Regions from separate parts of the Sporosarcina sp. FSL K6-5500 genome, predicted to be linked through region 3. Evidence: riboswitches for the same ligand, from Rfam matches in the RefSeq annotation. Region 3 holds a riboswitch; each other region holds the start of a gene.

What was found. Region 3 has a riboswitch for cobalamin ahead of MKX62_RS04825 (ABC transporter substrate-binding protein). Riboswitches for the same ligand answer to the same signal wherever they lie in the genome.
Region 1: another riboswitch for cobalamin. It lies ahead of MKX62_RS07885 (hypothetical protein); the one in region 3 lies ahead of MKX62_RS04825 (ABC transporter substrate-binding protein).
Region 2: another riboswitch for cobalamin. It lies ahead of mmgD (citrate synthase); the one in region 3 lies ahead of MKX62_RS04825 (ABC transporter substrate-binding protein).

Annotation. Positions count from the first base shown of each region.
Region 1 is NZ_JBBOTP010000001.1:1,706,133-1,711,464, forward strand. It holds gene MKX62_RS07875 (translation factor GTPase family protein) at 1-1,095, opposite strand, end outside; gene MKX62_RS07880 (hypothetical protein) at 1,216-1,392, shown strand; gene MKX62_RS07885 (hypothetical protein) at 2,389-2,616, opposite strand; cobalamin riboswitch at 2,882-3,073, opposite strand; gene MKX62_RS07890 (MFS transporter) at 3,215-4,447, shown strand; gene MKX62_RS07895 (AraC family transcriptional regulator) at 4,453-5,332, opposite strand, start outside.
Region 2 is NZ_JBBOTP010000001.1:3,145,804-3,151,135, reverse strand. It holds gene MKX62_RS15170 (bifunctional 2-methylcitrate dehydratase/aconitate hydratase) at 1-818, opposite strand, end outside; gene mmgD (citrate synthase) at 901-2,031, opposite strand; cobalamin riboswitch at 2,272-2,469, opposite strand; gene MKX62_RS15160 (IS256 family transposase) at 3,150-4,334, shown strand; gene MKX62_RS15155 (hypothetical protein) at 4,448-5,332, opposite strand, start outside.
Region 3 is NZ_JBBOTP010000001.1:1,111,608-1,116,939, forward strand. It holds gene MKX62_RS04815 (adenosylcobinamide amidohydrolase) at 1-1,133, opposite strand, end outside; gene MKX62_RS04820 (FecCD family ABC transporter permease) at 1,135-2,130, opposite strand; gene MKX62_RS04825 (ABC transporter substrate-binding protein) at 2,123-3,088, opposite strand; cobalamin riboswitch at 3,208-3,392, opposite strand; gene argS (arginine--tRNA ligase) at 4,065-5,332, opposite strand, start outside.

The sequences.
Region 1 (5,332 bases), 590 kb from region 3:
GAAGACGCGCAAAGAAGGATCCTCCGCATCGAGTAGGTTAAAACATCGAAGTACTTCTTTCACATGGATGGCAGCGTCGAAAATAACTTTTGACTTAAGGGTAGGCATCATGTCAAAGGTCGCTTTTTCTTCTAGTGCTCCAACGCCATCACCAATGGCCGCTTGCGTTAATCCAGTAACGGCGAACAGTTCACCGGCATGAACATGATCGATTGCTTTGAACTTATTACCGTTATAAACGCGTATCTGTGTCACTTTCTCCGTGTAATCTCCGTAATTCACTCCATCCCTGACGCTTAGCGTACCGCTTAGTGATTTAAGGAAAGTGACCCTGTTACCACTGTCATCATGGCGGATTTTATAGACCTGTGCAGCGAAATCACTATCATCATCGTAAGAAGTTGTTGTCAATAAATCGAGCTTCTCGAAAAACGCCATGACACCAATGTCCTTGAGTGCAGAACCGCTGGAGAGGGCGAAGATTTTATTGTCGCTAATCATTTTCTTTAATGTTGCAAGCCACAAATCGTTGTCGTAACCTGATTCCAAATAGGTCTCAAGAAGTGCTTCATCACGTTCTGCGATAAATTCAATGAGTTCATCTTCCATAATTCCTTCATTGAAAGAGGATGTAAGGTCACAGATGTCTTCCGATAGATTGGTGCGAATTTCATGGAGTACACTTGCAATGTCGGTTCCTTCACGGTCCGTTTTATTGATGAAAAAGAATGTAGGTACCTGATGTTTGCGGAGCAGTTGCCACACGGTTTCCGTATGACCTTCCACGCCATCGCTTGCGCTAATGATAATAATGGCATAATCCATTACTTGAATAGCGCGTTCCATTTCAGGAGAAAAATCGACGTGTCCAGGTGTATCGATAATGTAGTAGGTAGATCCGTTATAGGAAATGGATGCCTGGTCTGCAAAAACCGTAATACCTCTTTCTTTCTCAATTGTATGGCTATCGAGGAAGGCGTCTTTATGGTCCACGCGCCCTCTTTGTTTAATGCTTTTTGTATGATAAAGCAGTTGTTCAGAAAAAGTTGTTTTTCCTGCATCTACATGTGCAAGTATGCCAATTGTTTTATACATGATGTCACTCCTGTCCGATTCTTGCTACTACCAGTAGTATAGCAAATCTGAATTGGGCGAATGACCTTAAATAGGTGTTATACTGTAAAGACAAACTGAATGTGAAGGAGGAATCAGATTTTGAAATATTCAAGAACGAAAATGGAACAGCTTGTAAAGAATGATAAAGAGCTGTCAAAACGTCTGAAACAGATAATGGCAGAGCTTGACTTAGAGAAGAGTTTTGCTTTGAAAGCGTTGTATCATGCGGATGTAAAAGACGGTGGTACGCATCAGAGGAATTATCAGGAACTGTAAGTACATTAAAAGCGTGGAAAGTCTATTATGACTGCCACGTTTTTTTTGATGCCTTTTTCACTGGATCATTTCCAGTCCGCTTTCGGCGAACTATTTATAACATCTTTACCGATGGGCAAGTGTGGCTAGGAATTGCAGTTCATTGCTCCTAGATAATCCTGTCGCATCCCTACACATCAAGACATCTCGGTAATCATATAGAGGTCGTTCAATTCAAAGCAATCCAAAGTAATTGTACAAGAAGCGGCTATATATGTTGAATTAAAGAATCCTATTGAATCAGTTGTGGTGCTCAATAATGAGAGAGCTGTTATTCGGGTTGTGGATTGTAGATCGCTTGGCGCTTTGGGGATGCCTTTGCCGCGCCTTCGCTAGGTTGTATATTTTCGAGAGAAATGTAATTTTGAGATGTATATGGCGAGATTGTAAGGTGATTACTAGTTGATATTATATAAATTGAAATAAAGAATTCCATTGAACCGCTACGGCGCTAGGAGATGCCTCCCGCCATAAGCCAGATGAGGTATTCTTTAACCTATCTGGAATAACCTCTTGGCATTAACTGTATAATTTCTGCAAAGAACGCAGAAATTATACAAACCGAACTCTTCGTTGTTCGGTTGGCTACCCCTGTTAAGGCGCCTTCGCTCAGTATATATACCGGATTCAACATATATAATTATAGTCAAGAAATCCACAATCCAGGTTGCAGATTTCATCCCAGATAATGAAATGCGTTATCTCACATAGACCACCCAGCGCAGGCGCGTCTTCGTGGTAGCCGGAGCGATAAGACTGAAAGCGGTCTCCTTTCTGGCTTATCGCGGGAGGCATCCACAAAGCGTCGAAGCGGTATTGGCAGGAATTCTAATTTGCTCTAAGTATTGGGGCTTTTTCAGTGGCCTCTCAAAAGCCCTTGTAAAGCATATACGCCGTATTCATTTGTTCAACATATATAGTGTTGGATTCAGTTATTTACTGGTTGTTTTTTTAAGCTTAATCTTCTGGTGAACCGATTACTTCGTGTTTGATTTCATCGAATGCTTTTTGGAGGTTACGTGAATAAAGTTTTTTTACCTCTTCGTTTATAGACGTTGTTTTTCCAATCTGTTCTTCGTAATAAGAATAGGTTGAAGACAGTGATTGTGATTCGCTTATGATGAGATTTGTCATTAAGACATGTTTGAATGCGTCCAGATAATATTCTTTTGTTCCAAGTTTCATTGGCTAAAATCCCTTTCTTTTATGGAAATAAAAAAGCATCTTCCTAGTTAAACGTAAGGAAGATGCTAGTATGCGTAAATTTGTATGGTCGCTTGTTGCCGTAACGAATGGTTCGTAAACAGAAGTACACTATTGACTGCACAGTGAAATAAGAGGTATTGAGTCCTCTTATGTTTCTTTTGTATTACGTTCTTTCGTACGGCGGCTTTTACAAGAAATTGCTCGATCATAGCCGCACTTAACACCTCCTATCCGCGTAGGGAATTGGTGTGTACTGAAATAGGCAGGTCTCCTGGCTCATGATCATCGCGTTCTTTTCCCTTCCCATTCGTAACGAACAGTGGATTTGAAAAGAGTACTCCCATTTACAGTTGCGGGACAGCGTCGGTTTTTCACCGAACTTCCCTTTTAAGCTTTTATACAAACGTAAAAAAGCACCTAATTTCTACACGTTATTCAGTTGTGCTTTTACTATAACATACATATTGTCTGACTTAACACGATTGCTAAACAAGGGGTTCATTAATGGCCCATTACCGCAAATTTGGACAAGAAAATGTCTATCCCTCTTACTATAATCAAGCTGGGGGGATAGAAAATGAATAAAATAAAAACAAAAGATCCATATCGAGTTTACATTTCTACATGCTTCTTATCACAATTATTTTTCACATTTATATTTACGGTGAACTTGTTGTACCATGTGCAAACTGTAAAGCTTGATCCGCTTCAACTTGTGTTAATTGGGACCGTTTTGGAGCTTTCCGTTTTTCTTTTTGAGATTCCAACTGGGGTTGTTTCGGATTTGAAAAGTCGGAAGTTATCTTTAATAATTGGGTATATATTAATAGGAATCGGTTTTTTAATTGAAGGGGTATTTCCCTATTTTGTAACAGTGCTAGTGGCTCAAATTGCATGGGGGATTGGCTATACCTTTACTAGCGGCTCTCAGCAAGCCTGGATTGCAGATGAAATAGGGGAGGAACGTGCTTCACTGGCATTTATAAAAGGGGCAAAGGCCGGTAATCTTGGCCAAATTATAGCTATTCCGCTCAGTATTTTAATGGGCTATTTTATGATTAACCTACCAATCATTATCGGCGGGCTATGTATGATTGGATTAGCCGTCTATTTAATGATTTTTATGAAAGAAGAAAACTTCAAACCGTTAGATAAAGAAGGAAGAATATCTACGCTGGGAAGTATGAAGGAGAATATGGGCAATATTATTTCCTATTCCAAAGCGAGCTTCATCATAAGGATGCTATTTCTCATTGCTTTATTTATTGGGTTTTATAGTGAAGGTTTTGACCGATTATGGATCGCTCATTTTTTGGAGGTCTCAAATATATCTTCGTTAACGATTGAGAAGTTAGTTGTGATAATGGGGGGAATTCAGTTCATTGTCGTGCTTATTTCCTTTGCAGCACTCCATTTTCTGAATCGAAGTGCTATCCACCAAAATCTAAGGCAGATTTATGTTGTTCTTTTTGTGGCCAGCTTCTTCATCGTCATTTCATTAATTGGCTTTGCGTTCTCAACGTATATGATCAGCTTGCTGATTTTTTATGTAATCATTCAAGTGACAAGGCAAGTCATGTATCCATTAGAGGATATTTGGCTTAATAAAATTATTTCTGATTCCTCTGTACGTGCAACATTCTTTTCGGTTAAGGGACAAGTGGACGCTATTGGTCAAATTGGAGGTGGTCCGGTAATTGGGATTATAGCATCGAGCTTTACGATAAAAATTGCTATCATTGTTAGTGCCATTTTGTTAACTCCTGTATTACTTTTATATAAAGTTGTCTTAAACAAGTCTAGAGAGTGAATCGATCACTCTCTATTTCTTTCTTTGATCGGCAAGTAAATTTCCATATATATTTTTTCATAATCCCAGTCATGACAGTGTTCATCGTAATATTCAAAGTCATAGCTTGTTTCATCGACTTCATAAAGAGATTGAGGTAGCCAATCTTCTAAAATATAGAGCCAAGTTCCCTTGATGGAAGAGACAAACTGTTCGACTTCAACAAGTGGAGTCCTAAAAACTGCATAAGTAGCATCTGGAATTTGCAGTTTTGTCAGTCCAGCAGGTAGTTGAACATCTCGATCATAATTTACCGCGAATAAATAAGTAAATCTATCTTCTATTTCGACGCTACTAAGATTGATACAATATTCTCCATGTTTTTTTGGAGATAGTGCTTCGTACAGAGTGCTTTCGATTGATTCATCCGGGGAAATTCTTTGGTCCCAAAAGGCAGGTGCATCTCTTGTGTAAAAGACATTTTCGATAACACTCTCAAATGTTTTACCGGCAATAGTAAAAGCTGGTTTCTGAACAATTTTCGGTTGCATAACAATGCCACCTACTTTTTTTTGCCTAAGGCTCAAAAGGTCAATTTTTTGAGGCAATGATAGCGGACAGTGGAGCCTATATAAGCTTGGTGGACTGCCAAAATATTTCTTGAAAGCCTTTGTAAAGCCAGAATGCGTTTCAAATCCATAGTCTAATGCAATTTGAATTATTTTTTCGCCTTTTACTAATTCATATAACGCGTATTGCAGTTTTCTTTTTAAAACATAGTCCATAATTGTATAACCAACATGGTTATTAAAAATTCTATAAAAATGATAAGGAGAATAACCAACCAGTTTAGCTAGTTCCTCAGGTTTAATGTCCTCTTTAATATGGTCCTCCACATAATCGATT
Region 2 (5,332 bases), 2.0 Mb from region 3:
GAGTCTAAAGGACGTGCCAGTGTTAATTCCTTTTGATTGTATAAAACATCTTGGAATCCCCACTCCGGAGCGGATAGCGCTGTCGGGTAACCCATTTCGCCTGTCATTGCCATCATCGCCAGTCGTACACCCCTACTCGTTGCATCTCCTGCTGCCCACGATTTTCGTGAACCGGTATTAGGTGCATGACGATACGTTCTAAGGCTTGCGCCATCAATCCAGGCATTTGTCAACGCATTATTTATTTCTGTACGTCCCCCGCCAAGCATTTTGGTGACGACCGCAGTTGTAGCAATTTTGACGAAATGAACATGGTCAAGTCCAACACGGTTCAAACTATTATCTAATGCCAGTACGCCTTGGATTTCATGTGCTTTAATCATCATTTCCAATACATCACGTACAACAAGTGGTTTTTTTCCTTCCGAAAGACGTAAACGGCTTAGATAATCTGCTGTAGCTAAAATGCCACCTAAATTATCGGACGGATGACCCCACTCAGCAGCTAACCATGTGTCATTATAATCGAGCCATCGTATCATGCAGCCAATATTAAATGCGCCTTGGACCAGGTCCAGTACATACGATGTACCAGGTACACGACTGCCATTTGGAACAATAGTACCCGGTACTACAGGTCCTAGTAATTTCGTACACTCCGGATAGCTTAATGCCAATATTCCACACCCGATTGTATCTATTAACACATTATGTGCTGTCTTATATGCTTCCTCGCTTGTAATTTCTTTATTTAAAACATAGTCCGTAATTTCCTCTATCAGTGTGTCCATTGTCATTTGTTCTTTCAATTTCAACATCTAACTCTTCCTTTCCGCTTTCAATTTGTTTAGAATAGTACTAAGTGATGCCTAGTGTATCGCTGTTGTGGTGAACGGCCAGTTACAACTCCCCAGTTGAATGATTGCTGTGTCGTTCGCCTATATAATGAACCCTTGGACGGTATAAACGATTATTTTCATGTTGTTCAATAACATGCGCACACAATCCTACTGTTCTCGAACCAAAAAAGATTGGTGTGTATAATGGGATTGGAATGCCCAGCATCCAATATACCGGTGCCGCGTAATAATCTAGATTTGGATAAAGTCCTTTCTCTCTCTCCATTATGGTTTCTCCCGCCTCACACATTCGGTAAAGGAGATCGTCACCCTTTAGCGCACATAACTCCTTTAAAGCATCCTTCATTACCAAGGCCCTTGGATCCATCTTTTTCATATAGACTCGATGACCAAACCCCATAATTTTCTCTTTATCACGTAAACGCTTTTCTAATAACAATTCAAATGCGTCAACAGAACCAGCCTCTAAAAGCATATTCATGACTGCTTCATTCGCTCCTCCATGTAAATAGCCCTTTAAAGAAGCAACCGCTCCAGTCAATGCACCATATAAATCCGAAAACGTCGAGGCAATTACCCTTGCGGTGAAGGTGGAATTTGGCATTTCGTGCTCGCTATAAAGTAGTAGCGACTGGTCAAAAATAGATTCTTCCAACTCTGTCGGTTTCCTCCCCGTAATCATATAAAGGAAATTAGCACTGTATGACAATTCTTTCAACGGGTGAATTTGTTCCTCTTCCTGTAAAATGTGAAAGCTGTTCGCAATTATTTCTGGAATTTTGCCAAGTAACTCGTAAGCTCTTTTTTTATTGATAGCTAGAGTGTGCTGATCAATTTCCTTATCATAGCCCGCTAAAGCAGATATCCCAGTTCGCAATGCGTCCATTGGATGTGTCTCTTTAGGCAATGCTTGCAAAATCTTTGTGACACCTTCTGGCACACCATGCTCTTTTTTCAATTTATCTGCCACATCTGCTTTTTCAGTATCAGACGGCAAGGTATTTTCCATTAGCAAGTGGACAATATCAAGATACCCTTTTGTTTTTGAAAGCTCGATTAAATCGTATCCTTTGATAATAATCTGACCCAATTCCGTATCGAGCAGCGAAATGGATGTTTCAGTGGCGATCACGCCTTCAAGTCCTGGTAAAAATGTAAGTGTATTCGTCAAACTATTTTCCCCCAATCTGAATGGTTATGACTCTGAGATTTGTAAACGCTTTCACTTCACCAAAAATTATCCTATTTGTATCTGTTCGCAGCGCTTCCCCTTATTTCTGACCATAAAAAAAACAACTTCATAAGAGAAGTTGTTAAAGAGCGCTAGAATCCCAACTAAAAGAAAGCTGCCTGTTAAAAATAGGCATAGCTCATCCGCGCGTCCTTAACACCCCCTATCCTCGTAGGTCAACATGTGTTATAAAAAGAGGCAGGTCTCCTGGCTAATGATCATTGCTATTCGTACCTTCCCACTTTTTTTAAAAAGCAGTGGTTTAAACGAAATCGCTCCCATTTACAGTTGCGGGACAGCGTCGGATTCTCACCGAACTTCCCTTTTAAGCAGACCAATACGTCAGTATTAATCCGCACCTATTTTTACACATATTCAATTATCGAAATATCCCCTTGACTATAACACAAACTTTTAAATATTCCAATTCTTTATTCATATCTAATTTCTATTGTTTCAGAGAGGCATTAAGTATACCGACTTCAAGAATGCGTAAACAATAATTGGATACTCTTTTCATTTATCATCACTTATCATTACTATTACATAAATGGGAAACGGGTATTCAATCCCCATTTACACACTATATATGTTGAATTAAAGAATTCCATTGAACCGCTACGGCGATCCCTGTTAAGGCGCCTTCGCTCAGTATATATACCGGATTCAACATATATAATTATAGTCAAGAAATCCGCAATCTAGGTTGCAGATTTCATCGCAGATAATGAAAAGCTCTTTCTCACATAGACCATCTAGCGAAGGCGCTACTTCGTGGTAGCCGGAGCGATAAGACTAAGGAGGGATGCAGTTCAATCCCTCCCATGTGGTCTTCTTTCTGGCTTATCGCGGGAGGCATCCACAAAGCGTCGAAGCGGTATTAGCGGGAATCCTAAACCATTCCAAGTACTAATGCTTTTTCAGTGACCTCCCAAAAGCCCTTGTAAAGCGCATAGAGAGTGTAAAATATCTTGTGTAAATGAATAAATACAAAAAGGAAGACCTTTTCTTGGTAGAATTAAGTCACCACAACCAATCCTAGAAAAGAGGTCTTCCCTATGACTCAGTTTACAGCAGATATTGTCCAAGCACTAGTCCAAAAACAAGATATTACCGAAGTTTTTCGTTCGCATTTAGAAACAGCGGTAAATGCGCTGCTCGCCACGGAGCTGACGGCTTTTTTAGATTATGAAAAATACGACCGAATCGGTTTTAATTCAGGTAATTCACGTAATGGTTCATATGAAAGAACGCTACACACGGAATATGGTGACCTCCAAATCACAATTCCCCGTGATCGCAACGGCGAGTTTAAACAACAGACAGTCGCACCTTATAAGCGGTCAAATGATACACTTGAATCATTTGTCATTCACATGTTTCAAAAAGGCGTGACCATGTCGGAAATTGCCGATTTAATCGAAAAAATGTATGGCCATCATTACACACGTCAAACAATATCTAATATGACACAGGTAGTGGGTGAACAAGTAGAGGCCTTTACTAAAAGGAAACTCAGTGCGCGCTACGTCTGTGTTTATTTAGACGCAACCTATATTTCTGTTCGACGTGAAACGGTCTCTAAAGAGGCTGTTTATATAGCTGTGGGCATTCGTGAAGATGGATCAAAAGAAGTAATTGCTTACACAATCGCTCCAACAGAATCAGCATTTAATTGGAAAGAGCTCTTACTAGAAACAAAAGAGCGTGGCGTTGAAGAAGTCCTTCTATTCCTTTCAGACGGCTTAACAGGTATGGTTGACACGATTACAAGCGTATTTCCTAAAGCGCAATTCCAAACATGTTTAGTGCATGTGGCGCGCAATATTTCACATAAAGTACGTGTTGAAGACCGTGCTGAGATTTGTGATGACTTCAAAACGGTTTACCGAGCTGATAATCAGGAAGCTGGGCAAGTCGCGTTAGATAATTTCTGTGAAAAGTGGAAAAAATCATACCCAAAGGTGACAAAATCACTCGCTACAAATGACCATCTACTTACCTTCTACAGCTTTCCAAAGTCAATTTGGCGAAGCATATACTCAACGAATTTAATCGAGTCATTTAACAAGCAAATCAAGAAATATACAAAGCGCAAAGAGCAGTTTCCGAACGAAGAAGCACTCGAACGCTTCCTAGTCTCGCAGTTTGAAGAGTACAACCAACGTTTCTCCACACGATGCCATATCGGTTTCGATCAAGCACGCGCAGAGCTGGCTGAGATGTTTGAAGTGAAAGAATAAAAAGTGTGATGATCATTAAGAAGAGGTCCGATTGTCATTTACACATAAATATTGACACTCCCAGCGCATACGCCATATTCATTTGTTCAACATATAGAATTAATTAACTGAACCTATATATCTCCTAAATCGACAATTTCCCCTGTCACCGCATCAACACATTCCGCCGCATCCAACAAGCCGCAAAGAATATACTTACCTGCGAACTCGTCATATACATAAGTCGGATCAAGCGTAATATATGGTATCATTTTCTCAAATGCTTCTTCAGGTGTTACGACCGCGTTTGCGGCAGGGAGAAAGGCTTCAAAAATCTCAAACATCGAGCCGTTATCAAGATAATTTAGCACCTTCATCGTTTCCGGATTCATGAAAACAACTACTTTTCGATTAAAAATCATTGGGTTTTCTTCATTTATTTCACAATGCGCTTCGATAAAGTTCTCTTGACAACGAAGTTGGGACAGCTTCCACTTCCCTGATTCATCAGGATATTCAGCCCGTAGGACATCCCGAACAACTTTTTTACTACGTTCAATTTGATCAGCCGACAACGTCAGTTTTTTACCTGCGTCGACGTTACCGAATGCTTCTTCTACGTTTGCTTCGGAAACAATTGTGATTTCTTCACGATCAATATTTTGTTCTAACGGTTTATTCCATTCGATTACTTCATCAATTTTAACTTCTGAACGCTCATGTTCCATAAATGGGATGATTCGGGCCCCGTCAACCGTTACGTACACTTCTTCCATTGCATAGACGGGAACAAAACGTTTTTCAGTTTCAGATGGAAACTTTATAAGTTGAAGCTGTTTTTTGACGATTGGTTCAATTTCTTCAAGTGTTAACGTGAATTTTGACTGCTCAACGAGATTTTGCGAAGGCATCGTTCCGTACGAATGATAAGAAGTCAGCTTGCCAACATCATCAAATTCAACTTCAATTATACAGCTCGGAGAAAAATAGATACCATCGATGTCTGATGTAAATTGAAA
Region 3 (5,332 bases):
TGCGAGACATCGACAGCATTACCGACGCCAGCTGTTACCGCAATCAAAATCGTTCCGAAATCCCCTGTGTATTCCTCGACTTCAGCATGCTCCGTCATGACCGCGGTCATCATACCGACCGTATCCGTCAGATGAAAACCTTGCTGTTCAAGGTAGGCAGTATTTTCAGCTTTGACATCGTCTACATTATAATCAGCATCAACATGACGATTGACAAACGACCGATACCAGCCTATTCCAGCATTATGAACGGCGGAGGAAATGGTTTTCAACGGGTATTTTGTTCGTAATGCAACAAAGTCCGATGCTAACGAAAAGTCCTCTTTTACAACGGCGAAAAGCTTAATTTCCTCTTTGGTATCCGGCAGCAGTGTAATTTGAGGTTTTGGCAATTCAGGATGGGGCTGTGATTTTATTCGCGCACCGTAAACAGATTGGATTGCCTCTTCCATCACTACGTCTTGTGGCACACCTATTCTGGCAATCTGCCCTTTATCCATCAAGAGAAGTCGATCGCAGTATAAAGAAGCCAAATTGATATCGTGAAACACCGAAATAACTGTGAGTCCTTTGTCAATTGCTTGTTGACGAATCGTATCGAGTAATTGTTGTTGGTGAGCGATGTCCAAGTGATTCGTTGGCTCATCGAGTAATAAAATCGGCGCCTCCTGTGCGAGTGCCTGTGCGACGAAAACGCGTTGCTGTTCGCCACCTGATAGCAGTTCGATCGAGTTTTCAGCATAGCGTGTGATGGACATACTGGTTATGGCATCGGTCACGGCGCGCTCGTCTTCATCTGACCATGAGGAAAATAGTCCTGATTGGTGCGGATAGCGACCGAGTTCAACCGTTTCTCGAACAGTGTGGGAAAATGCATGTGCATGGAGTTGTGGCAAGACGGCTACTTTTTTGGCAAATTCTTTTTGTGAATAAGTAGAAGCGTCTTGCCCGTCAATTGTGACGGAACCCGTTTCCTTCGGGAGAATGCCTGAAATAATTTTCAAAAGTGTGGATTTACCACTGCCATTGGGTCCAAGTATGCCGAGTACTTCGCCTTTATTGACATTGAATGTCACTGCTTTCACGATGGATTCTTTGCCATAACCACCGGAAATATTTTCGACTTTTAACATTTCACATGCCTCCTTTCCTCCGTTGTTTATAGAAGATAAATGCAAATACGGGTGCACCGATAAACGCTGTGATGACACCGACCGGAAGTTCTGTCGGCGAAATGATTGTCCGGGCAATTAAGTCGCAAATGATGAGCAACGTTGCACCGTTCATGAACGATAATGTCAGGAGATGGCGATGATCAGATCCCCAAAGAAGCCGCGTCATATGCGGAACGACTAGACCAACAAAGCCAATTGTGCCGGACACCGCGACTGCCGAACCTGTCAGGATGGATCCACCAATCAGAATGGCAAACTTACGGCGTTTGACGTTGACACCTAAATGATGCGCTCGTTCTTCTCCAAATAACATCGCATTTAATTCGCGGCGATTCAGCCACAGCATGAATGAACCTACGACGACGAATGGCAAAATCATCGTAATATAATTCCATCCCCGCATTGATACACTGCCGAGTAGCCAACCAATAATTTGACGCAACTCTTCCCCTGTGAGCGCTATCATAAGTGATAGTACAGAACCGAGGAACGAACCGAAAATGATTCCAGTCAAAATAATTGTTTCCATTTTCATCGCTCGGTCAACGAGGCGTGCAAATCCAAGAACGAGGAACATTGTTAATGCAGCACCAACCATACTGAATATAGGAAGCGTATAAGTACCTAAAAACGGGATAGAAATACCAAAAAAGAGCGTCATAACAGCACCGACCGAGGCGCCGGATGACACTCCGAGGGTGTATGGATCAGCGAGAGGATTTTTCAGCAACCCTTGGAAAGCAGCTCCCGAAATCGCGAGCGATGCGCCGACAAGTCCGGCAAGCACGACACGCGGCATACGAATCTTCCACAAAATATTGGTAGCTGTTGCATCCGCCTCCGCATTCCATAACGTACTAATCGGTATTTTCACAGACCCGATTGACACACCGAGCCACACCGCCACAACGAGTGCGGCGGCGGAAACGATGTAGGCAACGCTGGATTTACTCACCGAAAGCCTCAGGGTAGATGGCTTTTGCTATTTCTTCAAGCCCTTCAGCAAGACGTGGGCCTGTACGGCTCGTGATATTCTCTTTAACTTGAACAACAGCTTTTTCTTTAATTGCCGTAATCGTATCGAAACCTGGGCGTGCATAAACGTCTGCAACTGCCGTTTCGATATAATCATACAACACGATAATTACATCCGGATTACGGTTAATAATTTCTTCCGGAGCTATCATAAACCAGTCTTCCTGATCAGCAGCAATATTTTCAGCACCGATCATTTCTAGCATTTGATCCATAAATGTATTTTTTCCTGGTGTGTAAATGTCTGGTGCTGGCGATGTTTCAACGAAAACTGTTTTTTTATTGTCGACTGTTACTAATTTCGCCAATACTTCTTCTACTTTTGCTTTCATATCCGTAATGATTTTTTCTGCTTCTACTGTTTTACCAGTCGCTTGACCGATTGTTTCAATCGTTGTGTACGTTTCTTCAAAATTTGCTGCATTTTTTACAACAAAGACTGGGATTCCTGCATCGCGGATTTGTTGCAGTCCTTCTTTGCCTTTTCCAAGTCCTGATTCATGCGCAAAAACAATTTCAGGGTTCATGGAAACGATTTTTTCGACGTTGAAATCCTGGCCGCCGATTTTCTCTTTTTCAAGTGCTTCTGCTGGATAATCATCGTAGTCATTGACGCCGACAATCGCATCCCCAAGACCTAGTTCAAACAATATTTCCGTGTTGCTTGGCACCATAGAAACGATTGTTGCCGGTGCAGTTTCCAGGGTAATTTCATTACCAACCGAGTCCGTTAACGTAAGCGGGAATTCAGCTTTAACCACTTCGGCTTCCGGTGTCCCATCTACTTTCGGCTTATCTGGTGTAGTAGCTGTTCCACATGCTGCGAGCAAGAATACTGCCAAAAATGCCGTTAATCCTAATTGCCAAATCTTTTTCATGTTGTTTTCCTCCTGTTTGTTCCAAATAAAAATCCCCCGTAATTGCTACGGAGGAATAAGCTGAGTAAAAATCTGGACGCACAGTGACGTCGATTTTCACTAATCCTATCCTCGTAGGGTACGTGTGATCCATAAAGGCAGGTCTCCTGGCTCGTGTTCAAGGCTTGCCGCGTCTTCCCGGAACTTTTTCCAGTGACACATTGCGACTAACTCACACTTACAGTGGCGGGACCGCGCCGGCATTGAACCGACTTCCCTTTTAACCCCGTTTTTAATGCGGGGCACCTTTATGTTTGGTATGTATTTTGTACAACTTTCAGTATACTACAAATTTTTATTGTGTCGATAGTGAGGGAGATTTGTAGATTTAGATATGTTGAATTAAAGAATCCCGTTGAACCTGTTGTGTCGCTCGATGATGAGAGAGTATTAATTCGGAATGTGGATTGTAGATCGCTTGGCTCTTTGGGGATGCCTCTAGCCATGAGCCTGGATTGACGCTTCGCATCCAGTCTCATGGCTTCGGCTACCCCTTTGCCGCGCCGGCGCTGGAGTGTACATTATTGAAAGTGATTTTGAGATGTTTGGACTGAGATTATAATGTGAGTACTATTTTATACTAATTTCATTGAAGAAAGACATACTACGAGCTACAGGTCTTTTCCCCGACAATGCAATGTGCATTCTATTATATAGACAATCCAGCGAAGGCGCGCCTTCGTGGTAGCCGGAGCGATAAGACTGAAAGCGGTCTTCTTTCTGGCTTATCGCGGGAGGCATCCACAAAGCGTCGAAGCGATATTAGCAGGATTTCTAATTCATTCCAGGTAGTTGGACTTATTCAGCGGCCTTCCAAAAGCCCTTGTAAAGAGCATGCATCGTATTCATTTGTTCAACATATATAGGGAGAATATCTGCATGTGAAAAACGCCTTACTTGAGAGATAACAATCTCTCAAGTATGGCGTTCAATTTTATTACATCTTTTCTGGAGCAGAAACACCAATAAGTTTCAATGCATTTGCAATTGTTGTGCGTGTGATTGTAATTAATGCTAGACGTGCTTCCGATAGTTCGCGGTTGTCTGGGTCCAGCACTTTTTCTGCGTTATAGAAGCTGTGGAATGTAGCCGCTAGTTCTTGGATATATGTTGCAACGCGGTGTGGTGAACGGATTCTCGCTGCATCACTGATTACTTGCGGGAAGTCACCGATTTTCTTCAGTAATTCCAACTCTTTTTCAGCTTGCAATAAAGAAACATTATCCACAGATACAGCCATGCCATTTTCATCAGCTTGGCGCAAGATTGATGAAATCCGTGCATGCGCATATTGTGCGTAGTACACAGGGTTTTCATTCGACTGAGAAATCGCTAGGTCTAGGTCGAAGTCCATCTGCGAGTCACCTGAACGCATTGCGAAGAAGTAACGGACTGCATCCAAACCAACTTCCTCAACTAGCTCACGCAAGGTTACGGCTTTCCCCGTACGTTTACTCATCTTGAACTTTTCACCGTCTTTATATAACTGAACCATTTGCACGACGCTGACTTCGAGCGTGTCGTTGCCGTAACCAAGCGCTTCGATTGCCGCTTTCATCCGTGGAATATAACCATGGTGATCTGCGCCCCAAATATTGATAAGTTTATCGAATCCGCGAAACAATTTATCCTCATGGTACGCGATATCCGGTGTCAAATACGTGTAAGTACCGTCGTTTTTAATTAACACACGATCTTTGTCATCACCGAAAGTTGTTGAACGGAACCATGTTGCGCCATCTTCTTCAAAGACATGGCCGTTGGCACGTAATTTATCAAGAGCAACATCGATTTTGCCGTTTTCATACAATGAAGTTTCAGAGAACCAGACATCAAATGACACACGAAAATTCGCAAGGTCTGTTTTTAGCTTCTCTAATTCATGCTCCAGGCCATATTGGCGGAAGAAGGCATAACGCTCTTCATCTGGCGTGTTGACGTATTTGTCGCCATATTCAGCTGCCAGCATTTTACCGATATTAATAATGTCCGGTCCTTGGTAGCCGTCTTCAGGCATTTCTTTATCCAAACCGAGTGCTTGGAAATAACGTGCTTCAACAGAATTGGCAAGGTTGTGCACTTGATTTCCCGCATCGTTAATGTAGTACTCACGTGCCACATCGTAGCCAGCGAAATCGAGAACGTTGGATAGAGAATCACCAAGAGAAGCTCCACGTGCATGTCCAAGGTGAAGGTCACCTGTCG